4 regions of the Arthrobacter sp. StoSoilB5 genome follow, and region 2 is predicted to be linked to each of the others. Evidence: riboswitches for the same ligand, from Rfam matches in the RefSeq annotation. Region 2 holds a riboswitch; each other region holds the start of a gene.

Region 1 (5,490 bases), 2.6 Mb from region 2:
AACAGGATCATCAACGTGGTCCAAACCCATGACATGCCCCAGCTCATGCTGCATGACCGCCAGAACGTAGTCAGAACCGCCTTCCTCGGCAAGGAGCTCCGCCACTTGCGGGGTGTCGAGCTCCAGGCTGCCGGTGATGTAGCTCTTGGGGCCGTTGTTGAGGGAGTACATGGTGCTGCCGCCCGTACCGATGACGTTGTCAGCCAGCGCCGGAGCTGCCTCGGGAGTGGTCCATGAAATCAGCAGCGGAGCCCACCGGTCGCCGTACTTGGATGGTTGGTACGGTTCGCGCTTCCCGGTTGGCAACTCGTCTGTGCTGCCATCGTTGACGAACTGGATTCCGGACGCTGCGGAGATATTGGCGATTGCGGTGCTGAGCAGCCTGTCCGTACCCTCAGGCGCGGTGGCGCCATTCACCACGTAGTGCAAGGGGCGGCACGGTGAGTACCCAACCGGAGTGCCGTCGTCGTTGGTTGCCAGGAACTTGTACGAATCGCTGGCGTGTTCTGGAGCCAGCGGCGAGGCCAGCGGGGCGTCTGCCTCTTCCACTCCCGGAGGCGGTGCGTCCAGGGCCCGGGGCGGGGCCTGCTGGCTTGGCTCACTCTTGGGCGAATTGGGCAGGGCAATGCCCGGAAGCAGGCTGGTGATGCGAGGATCGCCGTGGAGGAGGCCGCTGACGAACACAGCCACCACGGCGGCGAGGACAGCCATGAGTAGGCCGCGAAGAATCTGGAGGGTTGTGCCGGCACGACGGTGTTTTGGCGCGCGCAACGGCGACTGCTCCGAATCCACGGTTCTCCATTCCTCACGCCCCGGTCACGCGGGGCCGCGCGGAGGACGAACCAACATTACCGCCTAGACGATCATCGTTCCGAACGCGAGGCCAAGCCCATAGGTGGCGGCCGCAGCGCCCAAGCCGATCGCCAACTGCCGGAAGCCACGGCTCAGCGGTGAGGTTCCGGACAGTAGCCCGACGACGGCGCCAGTCGCCAGGAGCGCGATCCCCACCAGTACGCCGGCTACTACCAGTGCCGCCACGCCCGTCATGCCAAAAATGAACGGAAGGATCGGCACGATGGCACCGGAAGCGAAGAAGCAGAAGCTGGACATCGCAGCCCCCCAGGCAGACCCCACGGTTTCATGGTCGTCGGCGGGCTGCTCCTTCTCGGGTTGCAAGGAGAGGCTGGGATCGCAGTCGCAGCTGAAGAGTCCCATGCGTTCGGCGGCCCGGTGTTCGGCGGCCTCGCGGGTCATGCCGCGAGCCAGGTACACCAGCACGAGCTCGTTGTGCTCAATATCCAAGGACGGGGCGGCGGTGAGGGTTGCCTGCGTGGGCAGTGTGGCGCTTAGCAACTCCCGTTGCGACCGGACTGAAACGTACTCGCCGGCACCCATGGAAAGGGCGCCGGCCAGCAATCCCGCCACGCCGCTCATGAGTACAACCGGGCTTGGAACGCCCGTTGCGGCCATACCCATGACCAGTGAAAGGTTGCTCACCAGGCCATCGTTGGCACCAAAAACAGCGGCACGGAAGGTACCGGAGAGCCTGTTGCGGCCACGGGTGGCAAGGCCCCGGACAACTTCTTCGTGGATTTGCTCGTCGGCAACCATGGCCGGAGTCGCAGCGGGTTCGGCCCCGTAAGGAGAGCGGCCTTCGGCGCGCTGCGCCAACGCGAGCACGAATACGGAGCCGAAGTGCCGGGCCAGGAAGCCCAGTATCTGGCTGCGGGTGGAAGCTCCCTTCGGCATTCCGGCGTGTTCTCCGAGGAGCTTGAGCCAGTGTGCCTCGTGTCTTCCCTCTGCCTCGGCCAAGGCGAGCAGGATCTGGCGTTCTTCGCCGTCGCGACGCTGGGCGAGCTCCCGGTAGACAGCGGCTTCGGCACGCTCGTCAGCCAGGTATTGACGCCACCGCCTGATGTCCGAGGACGTGGGCCGGCCTGATTGGGGTGGTGTTCCGGATCCGGGGGCGGGGTCCGGAGCGGGGCTCGACGGACCGTGGGATTCCTGGTGCTTTTGCACTTTCTCTCCTGTGCTGGGTGGGGTAGTTGCGGCCCCATTGCACGCCCACTGTACCGCTTATTGGCGCGGATTTTTGGCCGGTATTCCTTAGTTGGAATGTTCGGCGTGCCTTAATTTCCGGGGTGGAAACACTCTGCTTCGAGCCCTCCTTGGTCCCGTGCCGGCCCTTGCCTTGACCGCCTGCGGGCACAGTGCTCAGATGGATAGACAGGGGCGGGGGCCCTCCCCGCACTCGGTCAGCGGGCTGCCTGCCAGCCCACCAGACGGAGGTTGCAGCATGGATACCACCGAACCGCACGCCAACCACCCGGTACGGGAGACCATCGAGTCGGACCCCGCTTATGACTACAGCGACGACCAGGAAGTCGACGAACCCTGGGTGGAGGAAATCGACGTCCCGGAAGACGACGAGCGCGTTGTCCCCCTTGACGAAACCGAAGAGTTCCGCGGGGAAGAAGACGAAGAACCCTAGGCAGGGCCTTCTTCACCAAACGTGAAATGACGCTCGAGCCCTGCTGAACACCCGAGCGCTGCAACAGTCACGGTCAGCGTCCTGGACGATTCGCACCAACGCGAAGGGCGCACGGCCTGGGCCAGCGCCTGCGCAATCAAGCGCGGCTCGGGGTGTCGGAACCGGTGCAGCCCGCCGTTCAGTACCAGCGTCACAGTCCCCAGGACAAGGTCGACGCCGGGAATCACCCGCACGGTCCGCGCTTTGGTTTCGGTGGGGATGCCCTGGATGGGGGCGGTAACGCCTTGGCTTGGGGTGGTAACGCCTTGGTACGGCAAGGACTGTTCCTTTGGGGGAGTGCTCTTGCCCGCTCGGTTGTCTCTGGTCCGGGGCGGGCCGCTTCCTCATCCGAACCACCCTTGAACATGGGGTTGGTGTGTGGCCAGTCGGAGCTTGGCGCCACCTCTCTTGAAGCATGCACCACTGTACTGGAGGAGTGCCGAGTGGAGAAGTAGCGTCCTTGGTTACCCCCCCTTGTTACGGGGCCTGCTTGTTGTGGGGCCTGCTCTGCGCCTTTTGTGGCCTGGATAGCGCGCAGAGTGGGCCTCGCAACGGGTCCCCGACAGCACAACGGTCCCCGGACAGAGCAACGGCGGCGCTGCCCCGAAAAGGGGCGGCGCCGCCGTCGAACATTGCTCAGTTCAGTTCGTGCCTGATGCCTGAGGTCTGGTGCCTGAAGCCTGGTGCCTGAAGCCTGGTGCCTTGTGGCCCTGGGCCGCTAGCTGTACTGAGTCAGGACGTTGGTTACATCGTGAATAGGTGAAGACCTCTTAGGTTGGTGGTTACCACACACAGCCAACGACTAAGAGGTCTTCATGTCCCACCGTAATGCCCGCTTGACCCCGACCGGTAGGCGGATCCTTATCGAGCGCGTCCTCGCCGGCCGTCCCGTGGCCCATGTGGCCAAAGAAATGGGCATCTCAAGGACCTGCGCGCACCGCTGGATCAGCCGGTACCGCACCCATGGCTGGGCCGGCCTCGAGGACCGCAGCTCCCGCCCAAGGTCGTGCCCACACGCGACTTCTGCTGCGCTGGTTGCCGATGTCCTGACCCAGCGCGTGAAGCACCGCGAAGGGCCAGCGGGCCTGGCAGCCCGGTGCGGGACGAGCGCCCGGACGGTCTCCCGGATTCTGACCCGCGCGGGTATGCCCCGGCTGTGGGACCTGGACCCGGTGACCGGGGAACGGATCCGGGCATCCCGTGCCACGGACCGCCGGTACGAGCGCGACGCTCCCGGAGACATGATCCACATCGACGTCAAGAAACTAGGCCGGATTCCCGACGGCGGAGGCTGGCGGGCAGACCCGAACCAATCCGCCCGCAACCACTCAACAGGCCATACAAGGGTCGGTTTCGACTACGTCCACGTGGCCGTCGATGACCACACTCGTCTGGCCTACGCCGAGGTCCTGCCCGACGAGAAAGGCCCGACCTGCGCAGGGTTCCTCACCCGGGCCGCAGCGGCCATGGCAGCCAACGGCGCGCCAGTCAGACGGGTCATGACCGACAACGCCTTTGCCTACCGGTTATCGAAAGATTTCCAGGACGCACTCGCTGCACTGGGCGCCAAGCACGTCCTGATCAAACCCCGCCATCCCTGGCAGAACGGCAAAGCAGAACGCTTCAACCGCACCCTTCAAGAAGGCTGGGCCTACCGGCAACCATTCACTTCCAACCAGGCCCGGACAGACGCCCTGCAGCCATGGCTAGACTTCTACAACAACCACCGGCCGCACGGCAGCCTCGGAGGCAAACCACCCATCAGCAGGTGCAAACAACCTACTGACTGAGTACAGCTAGCTGGCGGTGTGGCTGCTGACCGGGTGGGCTTCCAGGGGCAATTCCTCCGAGACGGCACCGGCCACCCGCTTGTCCCAAGCAGCCCGGACTTCTGGTGCAGTGGGAGGCGTGAGGAGCGAAATCACGACGTATGCCACGAACGAGGCCGCCAGGCCGTAGTAGATAGGTTCGTTGGCGTAGACGCCATCCGCGCTCGGAATGACTCCAATGGCGAACAGAATCAGCAAGGTCAGGGTCAGGACCGAGCCCACTGCCATGGACCATGCAGCAGCGATACCGGTTCCGCGCTTCCACACGAGGCCTCCGAGAATCGCGACCAGGAGGCCGCCCACGAGGATGTCGTAGGCAATGGTGAGGGCAACAACTACGTCCTGCGCAGCCATGGAGATCAGGACAGCAACGATGCCCAGGCCAAGAACCCAGTAACGGTTGGCCTTGACGTCGTGCTCGGGGTTTTCCGTGTCGTCCGTGTTGATGGTCTTGCCGAACCAGCTGGCCACGAAGGGAACAACATCTGCGCGTGCCACCGTGGCGGCGGCAATAAGGGCGCCGGAAGCGGTGGACATCATGGCTGCAACAGCGGCCGCCATGACAAGGCCGCCGATGCCGATGGGCAGAATGTGGGTTGCCACCTCGGCGTAGACCACGTCCTTGCCAAGGTTGGCGACATCGATGTTGGGCAGTGCTACCCGGGCGGCAAGGCCGATCAGGGCGCCAGCCACGCCGTACAGGATGCAGTAAACGCCGGCCGTTGCTCCGCCCCAGCGTGCGACCTTGGCAGTCTTGGCGGTGAAGACGCGCTGCCAGATGTCCTGGCCGATCAGAAGTCCCAGTGTGTACACAACGAAGTACGTGATGATGGTCTGGACGCCGATTCCGTCGATCTGGAAGAAGCTCGCATCGACGCGCTCACGGATGCCGTCGAGTCCTCCGGCTGCGTTCATGACGAACGGAAGCATCAGGAAGAAGATGCCCACGGTCTTGATGATGAACTGGACCTGGTCGGCCAGGGTGATGGACCACATGCCACCGATGGTCGAGTAGACAAGCACGATTGCACCGCCGACGGCGATCGCCATCCAGCGTTCCCAGTCGAAGAGGACGACGAAGATGGTTGCGTATGCACCGGTGGACGTGGCGCACAGCATGAGGGTGTAAGC
Region 2 (5,490 bases):
TACTGGTCTTCACACACCAAGCCTACCGTGGCAGGGCGCCCTGGATCTTGCGGGCCCGCCAAGTCTGCGTCACGTACGGCAGTTCCAGGAGCTGGCCGGGGGCGTGGCCCAGATGATCGTAGAGGTACCATTCCAGGTTGCCCATGACCTTCGCCCGGGTGGCCTCGTTGGCGCGGAGGTAGTAGCTGCGCGATTTGGTGAGCTCCATGATGTCCTCCGGCGACACAGCGTCCAGCCAACTGGTGAGATGGCTCTCCACATCCGTGAATTCCGGTCCGATAACTGGCCGGAAGCCGGGCTTGTGCACATCTCCGGCGTGCATGATGCGCGATAGCCGGTGGACCCAGGGCACAGAAGTGTCCAGTTGGTTCCATACGAGGCCAAGAACTCCGTGGGGGCGAAGGATTCGGGCGATTTCCGTGCTGGCCTTGAGCGGGTCACACCAGTGCCAGGCCTGGGCAACGCTGACGACGTCGAATGCTGAGTCCGTCAGCCCTGTTGCCTCGGCCGTTCCCTCCAACGCCTTGACGTCAGGATAGGACTTTTGCAGTTGCTCCAGCATGTCCAAGGAAGGATCGACGGCGGCCACCTCAAGTCCGCGTTCCACCAAGAGGGCAGTGAATTTTCCCGTTCCCGCTCCGAGATCCGCGGCGGACTTCGCTCCCAGAGGAAGAAGCCAGTCCACTGAATCTGCGGGATAGCCGGGCCGAACGCGATCGTAGTGTTCCCCGCCGTCCTGAAAGCTCAGGCCCAGCTCGCGGCGGCGGGTGGCATGCAGCTTGGGTCCACCGGGGCTACCCGTGCCTCCGGAAAGACCTCGGGAATGCATGGCCACGCAACAACTCCTTTACCGCAAACGCCTGGGATACCCTACGAATTTACCGTAAGGACCATGCTGACGATCCGGCTCAGGCCGCTTAGTCAATAGTGCAGGGCGCGGCACCTGCGGTGCCGGGCGTATTCGGTGCCCATTCCGGGTAGCTGCGGTGGTCATTGGCCGGTACCCAGCGGCCCTCGTCCACCACGTAGTCCCAGCCGAGCCCGGTGCGCTTGAGTTCCTCGATACCCGCCAGCAGCCGTGTGGCATCCTCCAAGCGGGAGCCCACGCCGAAGCTGGCCCGCAGCGAGCCCGAAGGGAGTCCGAGCCGCTTGAGCAGGGGGTGCGCGCAGAAGCGGCCGTCACGAAGCCCTACACCGTGTTCTGCGGCGAGGTAAGCCGCGACCAATCCGGCGTCGAATCCTTCCACCGAGAAGTTGACCACGCCGATGGTGTCCTCGGAGTCGCTGAAGATCCGGTGGACGGTAACGCCGTCGATTGCCTCAAGTCCCTGTACCAGGTACGAGCGGATGGCCGCTTCATGAGCATGCCAGGCCTCTTGGTCCAGCCCGGCGAGCACCTGCGTAGCGCGCGCCAATGTTGCCGCGCCCAGGACGTTGGGGGAGCCGCCCTCGTGACGTGCGGGACCGGAAGCCCAACTGACCGAGTCGAGGCGGGCTTCACGAACAGCGCCGCCGCCGGCAAGGTGGGGAGTGCCGGCGTCAAGCCAGTCAGGGCGCCCTACAACAACGCCGGCGCCGAACGGAGCGTAGAGCTTATGCCCGGAGAATACGATGTAGTCGACGTCTGATTCGGTGATGTTGATGCGGCGGTGAGGGGCAAGCTGGGCTGCGTCCACCACAATCCGTGCACCGTATTCGTGCGCCAGGGCGGCTAGTTCGGCGATCGGCAGGATTTCGCCCGTCACGTTCGAAGCCCCGGTAACTGCCAGCAAGGACACGCCGCCTTGACTGAGTTCCTCGCGGAGCTTTGCCACGGTAGCGGTCAGTGTAGAAGCAGCTACGACGCTGCGGTGCGGAACGCCCTGCCAAGGCAGGAGGTTGGCATGGTGCTCGATGTCCAGGTAGAGGACCTCGCCGGTCGGCTTTCCGTCGAGTTGCGGAAGGCAGCCTGCCAACAGGTTGAGTGAATCCGTGGTGTTCCGGGTGAAGATGACGGAATCGTCGGGGCGGCCGCCAATGAACTCACGCACGATGTCGCGGGAGTTCTCGTAGACGGACGTGCTGATCTGGGAAGCGTAGCCCGCACCGCGGTGGACACTCGCGTAGTAGGGGAGGATCTCATTGAGATACGCAGAAACGATGGTCAGGGCCGGAGCCGACGCTCCGTAATCGAGGTTGGCGTAGCGGACGTGGCCACCCTGGATCAGGGGAGCTTGCAGCTCCGCGCCCGTGACAGCGGCCAGGGGCCTGCCTGCAGCGGCTTCCTGCGCTGCTCCGACCGCAAAGGACGGCAGGACGGTGGAGTTGAACGTAGCAGTGCTCATGGGACCTCACTCAAGAAGGACCCCCACAGGGGATCCGCGCTTGCCGTATCCCTTCCGGACCGGCCAGGTCGTCACCCGGGGCACCCCACCGCGAATGGAGGGTTGCCGGCCAGCAAACCGGGGTTTAGCGCTGGCACTCGTGACCTGTAAAGAGGTTAGGGCAAGCCTCCGGCCTGTTCCAAAGTCGCTTCGCTTTGTTAAGCGGATTGTTACGAAGCGTGCCGAAACAGCCCTTTGGGCGAAGAAAAAACGGCGGATGCCCCGTAAAGGAGGCATCCGCCGTCGAAAATTCTATCCACAGCCAGATGTCTTGCTCGTATCGCTGGATCAGAGGAGGTCATCCAAGGCGGGGTTTAGCCGTTTGAGGACCTCTGAATGCAGGATGGAGTTGGTGGCCAAGGCGTTGCCCCCGAAGGGGCCATCCTCGCCTTCCAACGAGGTGAAACGGCCGCCGGCTTCCGTGACGATGGGTACAAGCGCGGCCATGTCGTAAAGGTTCAATTCCGGCTCGCAGGCGATATCCACGGCCCCCTCGGCCACCAAGCAATAGGACCAGAAGTCGCCGTAGGCACGCGTGCGCCAGATGTCTTCCGTCAGACCTAGGAATTCGTCGAGATTGCCGCGTTCCTTCCAACCGGAAAGGCTGGAATATGACATCGAAGCATCGGCCAGGCGCGAAACGTTGGACACCTTGAGCCGGGTGGCCGAGGCCAGGGAGCGCCCCATATAGGCGCCCATGTCCTTTGCCGCCCACCAACGTTTGCCGAGTGCGGGAGCACTGACAACTCCAACCACCGGCTCGCCTTCGTCCACGAGTGCGATCAGGGTGGCCCACACTGGAACGCCACGCACGAAGTTCTTGGTGCCGTCGATGGGGTCGATGATCCAGCGCCGGGAGCCGTGGCCGCTGCTGCCGAACTCCTCGCCGAGGACAGCGTCCCGGGGGCGCGAGCGCGACAGCTGGCCCCGGATTGCTTCTTCCGCAGCCTTGTCGGCATCAGTAACGGGAGTGAGGTCAGGCTTGGTCTCGACCCGCAGATCCAGTGCCTTGAAGCGGTCCATGGTTTGGGCGTCCACGGAATCCGCCAGCACGTGGGCCAGTCGCAGATCATCGTTGTAGCTGGATACGGGTTGGGTCATGCCACCAAACTATCGTGAAACTTTCCCTGCAGTTGGATCCGTGTTCCACCAATGTTTAGTTGACGGTACCCAGTTCCTTGGTTTCCTTCGCTTCCAAACGCGGGTCTGCGCCCAGCAGCCGCCGGAGCGAAGACAACCGTGCCACTCCGGAAGGACCGGCGTTTCCCTCGTTCACCCACGCGTCAAGTCCACAATTGATGGCACTGGCATCGTGTTTGCAGCCGCGGTCGCAAGCTTCGGTGCCCGGTTCCAAATCGGGGAAGGAATGCAGGATGCGATCGGGGTCCACGTGCGCGAGTCCGAAGGAACGAATACCGGGGGTATCGATGATCCAGCTACCGGACGGCGCGTCCGCCAGCTTCAAGGCCAACGCCGACGACGACGTATGCCGGCCCCTTCCGGTGACAGCATTAACGCCACCCGTAGCGCGCTCAGCGCCGGTCAGGGCGTTGACCATGGTGGACTTGCCGACTCCCGAATGGCCAAGCATGACTGTCACTTTGCCATCAAGGTGGGCCCGCAATTGGGCAACGGCGCTGCTGTCCAGACGCGCGGACAGTCCGTCGTCCGATCGGGCGTCAATACCGGAAGCTTCGGCGTCGGCCGTACGGCTGATGATGACAGGGAAGTCCAGGCTGAGATAGTTGGACAACAGCTCGGCAGGATCCTTGACGTCAGCCTTGGTGACGAGCAGCAGTGGCTCGATCCCGGCGTCGTAGGCTGCAACCAAGGCGCGGTCGATAAAGCCAGTGCGCGGTTCCGGGTTGGCCGCGGCGACCACCACCACAAGTTGGTCCGCGTTGGCCACCACCACTCTTTCGATGGGGTCGGTATCATCGGCGCTGCGGCGAAGGACCGTCTTGCGTTCTTCGACACGCACCAGCCTTGCCAGGGTGTCCGGCGCCCCCGATACGTCGCCCACCAGCGCGACGAAATCGCCGGGGACCACGGGATTTCGCCGTAGTTCACGCGCGCGTGCGGCGATGATAATACGCTCGTCCGCGGAGTCTTCCCCAACGATGGCCGTGTAGCGCCCGCGGTCTACCGTGATGATCCGGCCGATGACTGCGTCATCATGGCTGGGGCGGTCCTTGGTCCGGGGCCTTGATCCTTTTTTGTTCGGACGGATCCGGACGTCCGATTCGTCCCAGGAGCGTGCGTCGCGGCCCATGGTCAGTTGCTGGCCTCACTGGTGACGGTCTCATCGTCGCCTGTGCGCTGCTGCAGCATGGCCTCCCACATCTGTGGAAATTCGGGCATCGTCTTGGACGTCGTGGCGATATCTTCCACCTGCACACCTTCAACGGCGAGCCCCAGAATGGCGCCCGCCGTAGCCATGCGGTGGTCGGCATAGCTGTGGACGACGCCTGCGTGCAAAGCAGCCGGGCGGATGATAAGGCCGTCGGCTGTTTCCTCTGCGTCGCCGCCCAGCCGGTTGATTTCAGCGGCCAACGCGGCGAGCCGATCGGTTTCATGGCCACGAAGGTGGGCGATACCGGTCAGCCTTGACGGGCCCGTAGCCAGGGCGCACAGCGCTGCGACCGTGGGCGCAAGTTCGCTGGTTTCGTCGAAGTCCGCGCCCTTGATTTCCGGACCGCCCTTCACGGTGAGGGTACCGTTCTCGAGGGTTACGGTGGCCCCCATGGCAGTGAGTATGCTGCGCCAGAGGTCGCCAACCTGGGTGGTTTGCATGGGCCAATTGGGGATCCGGACGGTTCCGCGGGTTGCCAGTGCAGCAGCGAGGAACGGGCCGGCGTTGGAAAGGTCCTGTTCGATCCGCTGGTCGAATGCCTGGATGGCTCCGGGGGAGACCCGCCAGTGGTTGGGCACCGAGTCATCGACCTTGACGCCGACGCTGCGCAGGACGGCCACGGTCATGTTGATGTGGTCAAGGCTGGGCACTGGCTTGCCGACGTGCTCCAGGTGCAGGCCCTCAGTGAACCGCGCCCCGACGAGCAGCAAAGCCGAGACGAATTGGGACGATGCGCTTGCGTCGATCACCAGGTGGCCACCCCGGACCTCGCCC
Region 3 (5,490 bases), 1.1 Mb from region 2:
TTCCGTCCCCAACCGGCAGCTGATGTGGTTTGGGCCTTGGTGGATTATCTGAGCCCTGTCCTGGACGACCAAGGTGAACTGGAGCTCGTGAAGGCCGGAGTCTCGGACATCCTCGAACGCGGGAACGGAGCCCAGGAGCAACGCGAAGCCGCAGAGCGTTTCAACAACAGGCAACGTGATTCACAAAATTTGCCGGGAAGTCCGCCCAGTGATGAGGCCTTGGGAGCGGTGGTGGGACATGCGGTGAAAGTGACGGTCCGTGGTGCTGCAGCAGATGCACGTAAGGACCCTGCCCTCAACCGAACCGCGCCCATCCTGACAAGGGTCCGCAGGCTCTAGGTTTCCGCTGGGTCAGTCCCATCCCACGTCATCAGGTACGCCCCCGCCAAGCCCTCGACGAGGTAGAACACGAACGGCGGGATGTCCTTCTTTGCCACAAGGATGGCGCCGTAGATGGGCGCGCTGGCTGCGGCCGTGACTCCGATCCACCGTTTGGTGGGCAACGAAAGAAGGCTTCCGCCGAGAGCAGCCAAAGCAAGAACGTGGAGCCCGGAATAGGCAAGGAACGGCGCATTCGATCCACGGCCATAGGCAAAGCGTTCCAGGTCCGAGGCGCGGCGGGACAAACTGGAGACAAAGAGCGGAGCACCTGCGAGTAAAGCGGCCGCGGCTGCAACAGCCCACCGCTTGGCCCGTCGGCCCGGAACACCACGGGCAAATGCTGCGAATCCAACGGGTACAGCGGCAGTTCCGGCCGCGGCGAGGTGCTGCCCGACCACCCAGCCACGCTGGCCGGCCTTGAGCATGCGAAGACGTTCGGCGGCGTCAGGGGTGACGTAAACACGCGATACCGGCGAGATACCCACAAACCACACCACCGTGCCGGCAACGATGACCGCTCCGGCACGGCGATAGGGGTGATTGCCGCTCATGGCAGCAAGGTTAGACCTGTTTGAGGGCCTTCTCCAGATCCAGGATGAGATCGTCTACATCTTCCAAGCCAACGGACAAACGGACCACGCCGTCACTCAGTCCAATGGCCGCACGACCTTCCGGCCCCATTGCCCGGTGGGTGGTGGTGGCCGGGTGCGTGATGAGGGACTTGGAGTCGCCGAGGTTGTTCGAGATGTCGATGACGCGCAGGCCGTCCAGCAATGCGAAGGCGGCGTCCTTGGCGGAACGCCCGGAAGAGGGCAGCAGCTCGAAGGTCAGTACGGTACCGCCGGCCTTCATCTGCTTGGCTGCAAGCTCGTACTGGGGGTGCGATTTCAGCAAGGGGTACTTGACCCAGCTGATGGCAGGTTGCTGCTCAAGCCATTCCGCGATTTTCAAAGCGGAGGCCGAGCTGTGGTTCACGCGCAAGCCGATGGTCTCCAGGCCCTTGGTCAACACCCAGGCGTTGAACGCGGAGAGTGAAGGTCCGGTGTGCCGCATCAACTGCTTGACCGGGCCATCGATGAATTCCTTGGTGCCCATGATTGCGCCGCCGAGGACACGTCCCTGGCCATCGATGTGCTTGGTGCCGGAATACACGATGACGTCTGCGCCCAAGTCACCGCAGCGCTGCAGCAGGGGAGTGGCAAAGACATTGTCGACGACGACAGTCGCCCCTGCGGCATGCGCCAGCTCGCTGACGGCGGCAATGTCCACGATTTCCTGCATGGGGTTCGAGGGCGATTCGAAGAAGACGGCGGTGGTCGGCTCGGAGAGGGCGGCACGCCACTGCTCGAGGTCCGGACCGTCGACGAACACTGTTTCAACGCCCCAGCGCGGCAGGATCTCGTTGAGGATGACGAAGCACGAGCCGAACAGGGAACGGGCGGCAACCACGCGGTCACCGGCAGCCAACAGGGCACCCAAAGCGGTGAAGACCGCGGACATGCCGGACGCGGTCGCAAAGCATGCCTCGGTGCCTTCGAGCAGGCGCAGCCGCTCCTGGAAGGTGGCCACGGACGGGTTGCCGTAGCGCGAGTAGACGAAGCGTTCGTCCTCGCCGGTGAAGGCGCGTTCGGCGGCGGCAGCGGATTCGTAGACGAAGCCGGAGTTCAGGAAAACGGGTTCGGACGTTTCCTGGAAGTTGGTACGGTCAAGGCCGCCGCGTACTGCCTGTGTGTCAGGGCTCCAACTGGCGGCATCAGGATTGAAAGTCACTTAGTCGGTCCCCAGGTTGGTCGGCAGGCCACGGTTCTTCCAGCCGTTGATGGTGCGTTCCCCGTAGCGGTCCGGGTCGCCTTCGAAGCCTTCGAGCACGTTGTAGGCGGTAAAGCCAGCCTGCGTCGCGGCGATGGCCGCGGAGATGGATCGCTGGCCTGAGCGGCAGATGAAAACGAGTTCCACGCCCTCGCCCTCGGGTGCCTGCTGCTGCAGTTCCTCAAGGAAGCGGGAGTTGGGGATGCCGCCGGCGAGGTTCCACTGGATGAACAGGGGATCGTTCTCCGTGGCCTTGGTGTCCGGGATCCCGATGTGGGCCCACTCGCCCTCGGTGCGGACGTCCACCAGGATGGCGCCTTCTTCCAGCTTTGCCCACGCGTCCTGCGGGGTCAGGTCACCTGCGTAACTCATGCGTGTCCCTCGAATGCTTCGTCGTCTTCGTAGTTCTCCAACTGGTCAACGGCATTCGCAACTGCGGCGTCTGCGCTGGCGATGGCAGTGGGCAGGACGACGGCCTGCGCCACGATGATATCCGTGCCATTGAAGGCGGCGGCCGGGCTGCCGTGGAGCACGTAGCCTTCGGCGAGGGCCGCTGTGATCCGCTCGCAGAATTCACGGGTATCCGGACCTGTGATCAGGCGGTAGGAGAGTTTTTCTTCAGTGGGTTCAGGCATTGGCTGGTGCTCCTCAGTCACGCTTGCAGTTCGAAGTGTCGATACGCCGAGTAGTCACCTGAGGCACCCCGCCGGAGAGAGGGTTGCCGACCAGCAAGTCAGGGCTTGGCGCTGGTGCTCATTACTCAAGAAAAACGTAACATCCCGCGGCTGCGGCCCGCACTTGCAAGCGGTTGCGCAGCCGTCATGTTGCGTAACCGGCTGGTGCTGGGGTAACAGCCCAAATGTGACGTCCCGGGAGCATAATTGACGCAGTACGACCCCCTGTAACTTCGCATGAAATCAGGTCGCGGTGAACGGACAAGACAGTTCTACACTCAAGCCCATGCTGCATTTTGGATGGTTCGTGGGGCACGGTTTCGGCGTCCAGGGCTGGGGCACTCCCGGATATAGCCTGGGCTACGACTGGAAGAAGCCGGCCCTGTATCAAGAGGCCGTCCGGGCCTTCGAACAATCCGGGCTTGACCTGTTCATCATCGAGGATTCCCTCACTGTTCCGGACACCTATGGCGGCACTGCCGAGGTTTCACTGGCGCATGCCTCCTTTGCGCCCAAGCATGATCCCTTGGCGCTGGTCCCGTACCTTCTTTCGGCAACCAAGCACCTGGGGATCGTGCCCACGGTCAGTGCATCGTTCTATCCTCCCTTCACGGCGGCCCGCCTCCTGGCTACGCTCCAGCATTTCTCCGAGGGGCAGCTGGGCTGGAACGTTGTTACCTCCGGCAGCGACCTTGCGGCGCAGAATTATGGGCTGGACCAGCAGATCGAGCACGACCTGCGATATGAGAAGGCGGAGGAATTCGTCGACGTCGTCCGGCGGCTCTGGCGGAGCTGGGAACCTGGCGCTGTGCTTGAGGACGTTGAGGCCGGCGTGTTCGCGGACCACACCAAAGTGCACCCCATCAACCATCAAGGTGACTTCTTCAAGGTCCGGGGCCCGTTGAATACCGCGCCCTTGCCGGAGGAGCCCGTGCTGGTGCAGGCCGGTGCTTCGCCACGCGGCAAAGCCTTCGCGGGTGGGCACGCGGATGTGGCGATCGCCTTGGCGCGGGGCGTTGACGGCATGAAGGCCTACCGGGATTCCATCCGTGCCGAGGCCGCCCAAGCTGGCAGGAACCCCGACGACGTCAAGGTACTCTTCGTGCTGAAGCCCACCATAGTCGGCTCACCAGCCGAGGCCGAGGAGTTGCGGGCGCGGCGCCGGGAGCTCACCCAGCGTGACATCGACAGCCAGCTCAACTCGATCTCCTACCTCTCGGTGATCGATTTCAAGCAATTCGACCTCGATGCGCCGTTGCCTGAACTGAGTACCAACAGCAACCAAGGCACGTTGGAACACTTCGCGAAGGCAGCGCCCCCGGGGTCTACCCTGCGCCAGATCCTGCAAGCACGCAGCGGTGGTGCCGGCGATTCGATCATCGGCACGGTTGGTGAAATCGCGGATTACCTTGAGGAGACCGGCGAGGCCGTGGGTGGCGACGGCTTCCTCTTCTCCGGCTTTGTGGACCCCGTGACCGTCCATGGCGTGTTGGACAAGCTCACTCCCGAACTGCGCCGCCGCGGCCTGTTGAGGAAGAGTTACGGCAACGGCGGCTTCCGCCAAAACCTCCTGGACTTCTGACGATGTCCTCCGAGCCCAGGACCCTGCTGATTGGGACGTCGCCTGTGGACGCCCGCAGCGTTGCCCTGGCCGCGCTGGATCCGGCGTTTCACGTGAAACTCAACCAAGATGCGTTGTCTTTGCTGGGTCGCTCACGGGAAGTGCTGGAGCGGGCTTCGACGTCCGGGGAGAGAATCTACGGCCTCAATACCCTCCTCGGATCCGGACGCGATACAGCTGTGGAGGAGAAGTCGGTCCTGGCGTACCAAATCCAAGTAGTCAGGTATCACAACAGTGGCGTTGGCGCTTACCTGGACCGGCCCTCGTCCCGGGCCGTGATCCTCGCCCGGCTCATCGGCTTCAGCCGCGGCGGATCCGGAGTGCGGCCGGAGACAGCCCAGTTCTATGCGGAACTGCTCAACCGTGGGGTTCTTCCCGCCATTCCGCGCGAAGGCTCAGTCGGCTCGTCGGACCTCACCCAGCTGGCCGCCGTCGCCGCCGTTGCAATAGGTGAGGGTGAAGCGTTCGACGCCGATGGCACTTTGGTGCCTGGGTCAAAAGCGCTCGCCGACGCCGGTCTCCAGCCCCTGCGGCTCGCGCCCGGTGAGGCCCTGGCCCTGGTCAGCGCCAACGCTTACTCGGTAGGCGCCGGGACCCTGGCATTGGTGCGCCTGCAGCACGTGGCGGAATTCGCCGACGTCGCGCTTTCCCTGTCGCTTGAGACCATCGCAAGGTACGACGGCGGGGGGAACCTCAGCCCGTTTTCGCCGGCTATCCAGGCGGCCAAAGCGGTGGACGGGCAGAAGGACTCGGCGGCGGCCGTACGTCACATGTTGCGCGGCGGGTGGTTGGAAGATGTTCGTCCGGAAGTCTCGGTGCAGGATGCCCTGTCATTCCGTGCTGCGCCCCAGATGCATGGAGCTTTTCGTTCCTTGGTTTCCCAGCTCGGCGATGCGTTGAACGTGGAGCTGAACGGGCGCGGCGACAACCCTTTGGTGGATATCGAAAGCGGGCAGATGGTGTCCGGCGGGAACTTTCAACCCATGCAGCTGGCGCTTTCCTTTG
Region 4 (5,490 bases), 2.0 Mb from region 2:
AAATTCGTTCGGTAGTGGCCAAAAGGCCATCTCGTTCACAAGCGTAAGAGACGTGATCCATGCGCATGGCTTCATCTTGGCACTTTGTGATCGGGGTCTCAGCTAAGGGAAGCCTAACTATCATGGGACCTCAGCTGTGTGCCGCCGGAATGCGTCACGGTGGGTCGCCTGAAGACCGAAAAATACTGCCTTCGTCACAAAGCTGTCCAAGGCCCCGGACGCTTCCTAGACTGGCCCCAGCCAACGCCTCCAGCGATCCACGGCAAACCCGCGCGCCACTAAAAGGAGAATTCAATGTCCCAAGGATGGTCTTTCGAAACCCGCCAGATCCACGCAGGGCAGGAACCCGACTCTGCCACGGGAGCGCGGTCGCTTCCGATCTACCAGACCACTTCCTTCGTGTTCCCCAGCGCAGAGAGCGCGGCAAACCGGTTTGCGCTGGCTGAGCTTGCCCCCATCTACACCCGCATCGGCAACCCGACGCAGGATGCCGTGGAGCAGCGCATCGCCAGCCTGGAAGGCGGACTGGGCGCATTGCTCCTCAGCTCAGGACAGGCCGCGGAAACGTTCGCCATTCTCAACATTGCCGAGGCCGGCGATCACATCGTCGCCAGCCCCAGCCTGTACGGCGGAACCTACAACCTGTTGGCCCACACGCTAAAGAAGTTCGGCATCTCCGTCACGTTCGTGGAGGACCCGGACAATCTGGACCAGTGGCGGGAAGCTGTGCAGCCCAACACCAAGCTGTTCTTCGGTGAGGTAGTTTCCAACCCGCGCCAGGACGTGCTGGACATCGAGGGCATTTCACGCACCGCGCATGAGGCCGGTGTGCCGCTGATCGTGGACAACACGCTCTCAACCCCATACCTCATTCGTCCCATCGAATGGGGTGCGGACATCGTGGTGCACTCGGCCACCAAGTATCTTGGCGGCCACGGTGCGGCGATCGCCGGCGTGATCGTGGACTCCGGAAACTTCGACTTCGGAAAGGACCCGGAGCGCTTCCCCGGATTCAATACCCCGGACCCCAGCTACAACGGACTCGTTTACGCCCGGGACCTGGGCAAGGACGGCGCGCTCAGAGCCAACCTCTCCTACATACTCAAGGCCCGTGTGCAGTTGCTGCGCGATCTGGGTTCGGCGGTTTCCCCCTTCAACGCCTTCCTCATTGCCCAGGGCCTGGAAACCCTGAGCCTGCGCGTTGAGCGCCATGTCTCCAACGCCACCAGGGTTGCCGAATGGCTTGAGTCGAGGGACGACGTCGAATCGGTCGCCTTCGCGGGGCTGCCCTCCAGCCCCTGGTACGACCGCGGCCGGAAGTATGGCCCCAGGGGCACCGGTGCCGTGGTGGCGTTCACTATCAAGGGCGGTGTCGAGGCCGGCAAGCGCTTCGTCGACGGCCTGGAGCTGCACTCCCATGTTGCCAACATTGGTGACGTCCGCTCGCTGGTCATCCATCCGGCGTCGACCACCCATAGCCAGCTCACAGTGGAACAGCAGGTGGCCGCCGGTGTTAATCCAGGCTTGGTCCGGTTGTCCGTGGGAATTGAGCATGTAGACGACATCATCGCTGACCTGGAGGCCGGGTTCCGGGCTGCCAAAGGCGCTTAAGCGCACTGGGAGGAGTGGCCGCCCGCCGCAGTCGAAAATTCGCCGGGCGGCCCTTCGCCGTGCGTGTTCCTGAAGCAAACGACCCCAAACCGTCACACAGCTGTCACATTCTTCGCCAAAACACCCGTATTTTTCCTAGACTCTACGTATTAGGTCATGAGTGCCAGTGACAGCCCCGGCTTGCTGGCCGGCAACCCTCCTCCGCGGTGGGGTGCCCCGGGTGAAGACCTGGCCTGTCGCACGCAAGGCGACGGGCAAGCGCGAGGTTAGGTGTCAAAGGAATGACCATTACTGCTACAGCACTCCCCAAATCGGGCGAAGAAGATGGGACGGTCAAGTACGCCGGCGTAGGTCCGCTGGAACTTGAAGCCGGCGGTTTCCTCCCCGATGTTGTGTTGGCCTACGAAACCTGGGGGCAGCTGAACGCTGATGCGTCCAACGCTGTCCTCGTTCAGCACGCACTGACGGGAAGCACGCATGTGGCCCGCGGCGCAACGGATGAGGAAGGCTGGTGGGAGCAGCTTGTCGGTCCCGGTGCGACGATCGACACCAACCGGTTCTTCGTTATCTCCATCAACATTGTGGGCGGCTGTTACGGCAGCACTGGCCCGTCGTCCGAGGCGCCGGACGGGCGGCCTTGGGGATCCCGCTTCCCCCTGGTCACTTTGCGCGACAGTACGGCAGCCGAAGCGCGCCTGGCCGATGCATTGGGCATCAAAGCATGGCACGCCGTCCTGGGCGGTTCCATGGGCGGCGCCCGCGCACTTGAATGGGCTGTGACCTATCCTGAGCGCGTTCAGCGGTGCGCAGTTATTTCTGTCGGCGCCTACAGCACAGCCGAGCAAATCGCTTTCGCCCAGTCGCAGACCCTGGCTATCCGCCAGGACCCCAACTTCAACAATGGCGACTACTACGGTGGACCGGCTCCCGAGGCGGGCCTCGCCCTGGCCCGCCGGATAGCCCACATCACCTACCGTTCCGCGCTGGAGCTTGATTTCCGCTTCGGGCGGGAAGCGCAACACCAGGAGACGCCGCTGGCCGCTGCGGTGCTGGGGGAACGCGGCCGCTACCAGGTGGAAAGCTACCTCGACCACCAAGGCACCAAGCTCGTGCGCCGGTTCGACGCCAACAGCTACATCGCCATCACTGAGGCACTCATGTCCCATGACATCAGCCGGGGCCGTGGCACCTTGAAGGACGCCTTGGCAAGCACCACTGCCGAGTTCTTCGTGGCAGCCGTCGACTCGGACCGCCTCTACTTCCCGGCCCAGTCATTGGAGCTGGCGCAAAATCTGCCAGGCAATGTTCCCGTCCACGTCATCGAGGCTCCCATCGGCCACGATGGCTTCCTGACCGAAATCGGCCAACTGTCAGAGCAACTGCGCGAGGCCTTCTTCGCCTAAGCCGGCTCAGCCATTCATGATTTCGCCGCGCTGCTTCATGTAATCCTCCATGGCAATTTCGCCGTTGCTGAACTTGAGGTCCAGTTCGGCCAACTTGCGTGCGCGGAAGCCTTGGTGCCCGGAACCGCTGTTGCTGGGGAACGTAGTTGAAGAAACGTTCGACGGCGGTCCCGCCGGCGGTGCCGCATCCGCCGGGCGGATGTGGGTGGGCTCGGGAGAATAGCCGGGGTAGTTTTGCGGCTGGTAATTCTGCTGCTGTTGGTAGCCCGGCGGAGGAAACCCCTGTGGCGGGTAGCCCGGACGGGAGAAGTTGCGGTCCTGGAGCCGCCGCGCCCGGGACTTGTTGTATATGCGGATCCCCAAGGGAATCAGCCACGAGCAGACGATGATCCAGAAGATCAGATTGTTCACGGTGCAGGCCTCCTAGGTCTTAACCCAGCTTAGTCCCGCAGATTCACACCAACTTTGCCTCCATGCCCAGGAACTTTCCGTAGCGCTCCACTTCTGCCTCCAAAGCATGGTGTTCGGCTGTTGTGGCCGGCCGGTTCATTCTGACGTCGATTTCGCAGATCCCACCGCTGAAGGCGTGCCGCCACCATCCGGCCAACCTGCCATCCAGCAACACCACGTGAATGGGAGCATCGCCCTCCGGGAAGTAGGGCGCCTTTCCGCCGAGGTAGTGCCGCGACTCCGAATAGCCCATCACGTACTCGTCGTAGCACTGGATGAGATCGACCCGGGGAAGTCTTGGCCCGGCGTCGGCTGGTGGGGGAGACGCTGCAAGCACATCGATGTCTTCGGCCGGCAGGTAGAAGTCCAGGCCGTCAATTGCCACGGTGGCCAGGGCGCCAGGAGCCCACTCTCCAGCCGCCTGCACGCCAAGCCGCACATCCTTCATGGTCAGTCCGGACCACGCGGCGCAATCCTTGACTGTGGCAGGTCCCCGGCTGCTGAAGTATCGCAGCGCCAACTGGCCCAAGGCCCACTCGCGGTCATCGCCCGTCAAGGAAGTGTCGCCAGGTGTGGGCACACGTTCCTGGAAGAGGGCGTAGGTCTGCTTCAGCGCGCCGCCAGCGGAGCGGACCGGAGCGCCGCTCACCAAAATTTTGCTGATCTCCGCGTGCATCAGGTGGTAAATGAAGCCAAGGCCTTTGCTGGGAAGCCCCGCCTGTTCCAGCACGTCGGCTAGTTCTTCGCGGGTTTTGTGGGCGCCACCGGCCACAGCTTCTGCAAGGATCCGCCCACTGACGGCGGTAGTGGCCTCATCAACTCCCGTCTGCCTGTACATGCCCTTGTTTCCTTGATGCAGGCGATCGGCAGACAAACCCATCAACCAGCCGAGGTCCTCACGATGCACAAAATGCCACGTCGGCCGCAGGATGTGCGTCCGCAGGATCCTGCCGTCAGCCACAGCCTCCTCTACTTGCCCGGCAGTGCTGCCGTTCGTTCTCTGGGCAAGAGTCCATCGGGCATAGGGAAATTCCTGCGATTGCACGGCGAGGAGGTTGCGCAGCACGTCATCGACGCTCCCGCCGAAAGGAGCCCGCAACTGCTGACGGCGCAGGCGCAGGCGGACAATGTCTTTAGGCTGCATTGAACACTCCTGGCCGCAGTCGCATTACCTTAGCCGCGCGGCAGCATGGTGCCGTTGGGTCCGAAGACCGGTCCCGGCGTCGGGCGTTTGGGTGTAATGCCATCACCGGAGGATCTGTGCCGCAGCCTGCGGATAACCCACGGGACAAAGTACTCACGGGCCCACACCAGGTCCGAGGAACGGGCCTCGCGCCAGGTGCGCGCCGGAAGGGGCTTCGGAACGAGCGGTTCCAGGCTGTGATGGACGTTCAGGGCTTCCAAGACCATCATTGCGATGGTGTGGTGTCCCAGGGGTGAGAAATGCAGGCGGTCTTCGTCCCACATCCGGGGATCGGCCAACTGCCTCAGCGACCACATATCCGCAATGATTGCGTCGTGCCGTGCCGCCACCGTCCTGAGGTTTTCGTTGTAGATTGCCACCTTGCCGCGGATGCGGCCCAAGACCGAGGAAGCTGTGTCAGGTCCGTTGAACAGCACTACCGTGGCTCCACTGGAGCCCAGTTCCTGTACGGCTGCGTCCAGCTTCTCCGCCAACTGGTCCGGGTCGCCGCCGGGGCGGATGAGGTCATTGCCGCCAGCAGAAATCGAGACCAGGTCCGGCTGGAGTTCCAGGCAAGGACCAACTTGTTCATCCACGATCTGCTGCAGTAAACGTCCACGGATGGCAAGGTTGGCGTAGGCGAAATCCTCGTGGCCGCGGCCGAGTTCTTCCGCTACCCGGTCAGCCCATCCGCGGAAGCCGCCGGGGTTCTGGGGCTCGGGATCGCCGATGCCTTCCGTGAACGAATCCCCCAGGGCCACGTAACGGCTCCAAGGGTGTGTTTGGACCGGGTCGCCCGGCTCCACCAATGAATTGACGTCACTCACGCTTTCCATCCTGCCT

What was found. A riboswitch is a leader RNA that binds a small molecule or an ion and turns the genes downstream of it on or off. The one in region 2 is predicted to bind S-adenosylmethionine.
Region 1: another riboswitch for S-adenosylmethionine. It lies ahead of LDN75_RS05010 (hypothetical protein); the one in region 2 lies ahead of LDN75_RS16475 (aminotransferase class V-fold PLP-dependent enzyme).
Region 3: another riboswitch for S-adenosylmethionine. It lies ahead of LDN75_RS21465 (DUF1737 domain-containing protein); the one in region 2 lies ahead of LDN75_RS16475 (aminotransferase class V-fold PLP-dependent enzyme).
Region 4: another riboswitch for S-adenosylmethionine. It lies ahead of LDN75_RS07260 (homoserine O-acetyltransferase); the one in region 2 lies ahead of LDN75_RS16475 (aminotransferase class V-fold PLP-dependent enzyme).

What each region holds. Positions count from the first base shown of each region.
Region 1 is NZ_AP024646.1:1,061,506-1,066,995, forward strand. It holds gene LDN75_RS04995 (matrixin family metalloprotease) at 1-792, opposite strand, end outside; gene LDN75_RS05000 (VIT1/CCC1 transporter family protein) at 856-2,019, opposite strand; gene LDN75_RS05005 (hypothetical protein) at 2,297-2,491, shown strand; gene LDN75_RS05010 (hypothetical protein) at 2,488-2,808, opposite strand; SAM riboswitch class IV at 2,825-2,944, opposite strand; gene LDN75_RS05015 (IS481 family transposase) at 3,346-4,320, shown strand; gene LDN75_RS05020 (sodium:solute symporter) at 4,327-5,490, opposite strand, start outside.
Region 2 is NZ_AP024646.1:3,640,690-3,646,179, reverse strand. It holds gene LDN75_RS16485 (metal-dependent transcriptional regulator) at 1-13, opposite strand, end outside; gene LDN75_RS16480 (class I SAM-dependent methyltransferase) at 23-829, opposite strand; gene LDN75_RS16475 (aminotransferase class V-fold PLP-dependent enzyme) at 918-2,324, opposite strand; SAM riboswitch class IV at 2,356-2,469, opposite strand; gene hisN (histidinol-phosphatase) at 2,652-3,464, opposite strand; gene LDN75_RS16465 (ribosome small subunit-dependent GTPase A) at 3,520-4,635, opposite strand; gene aroA (3-phosphoshikimate 1-carboxyvinyltransferase) at 4,638-5,490, opposite strand, start outside.
Region 3 is NZ_AP024646.1:4,731,412-4,736,901, reverse strand. It holds gene LDN75_RS21485 (glutamate--cysteine ligase) at 1-339, shown strand, start outside; gene LDN75_RS21480 (hypothetical protein) at 336-932, opposite strand; gene LDN75_RS21475 (O-succinylhomoserine sulfhydrylase) at 943-2,151, opposite strand; gene LDN75_RS21470 (rhodanese-like domain-containing protein) at 2,152-2,562, opposite strand; gene LDN75_RS21465 (DUF1737 domain-containing protein) at 2,559-2,825, opposite strand; SAM riboswitch class IV at 2,840-2,951, opposite strand; gene LDN75_RS21460 (NtaA/DmoA family FMN-dependent monooxygenase) at 3,118-4,446, shown strand; gene LDN75_RS21455 (aromatic amino acid ammonia-lyase) at 4,449-5,490, shown strand, end outside.
Region 4 is NZ_AP024646.1:1,603,285-1,608,774, forward strand. It holds gene LDN75_RS07250 (VOC family protein) at 1-67, opposite strand, end outside; gene LDN75_RS07255 (bifunctional o-acetylhomoserine/o-acetylserine sulfhydrylase) at 295-1,611, shown strand; SAM riboswitch class IV at 1,764-1,878, shown strand; gene LDN75_RS07260 (homoserine O-acetyltransferase) at 1,893-3,014, shown strand; gene LDN75_RS07265 (hypothetical protein) at 3,021-3,425, opposite strand; gene LDN75_RS07270 (winged helix DNA-binding domain-containing protein) at 3,469-4,608, opposite strand; gene LDN75_RS07275 (SGNH/GDSL hydrolase family protein) at 4,638-5,483, opposite strand.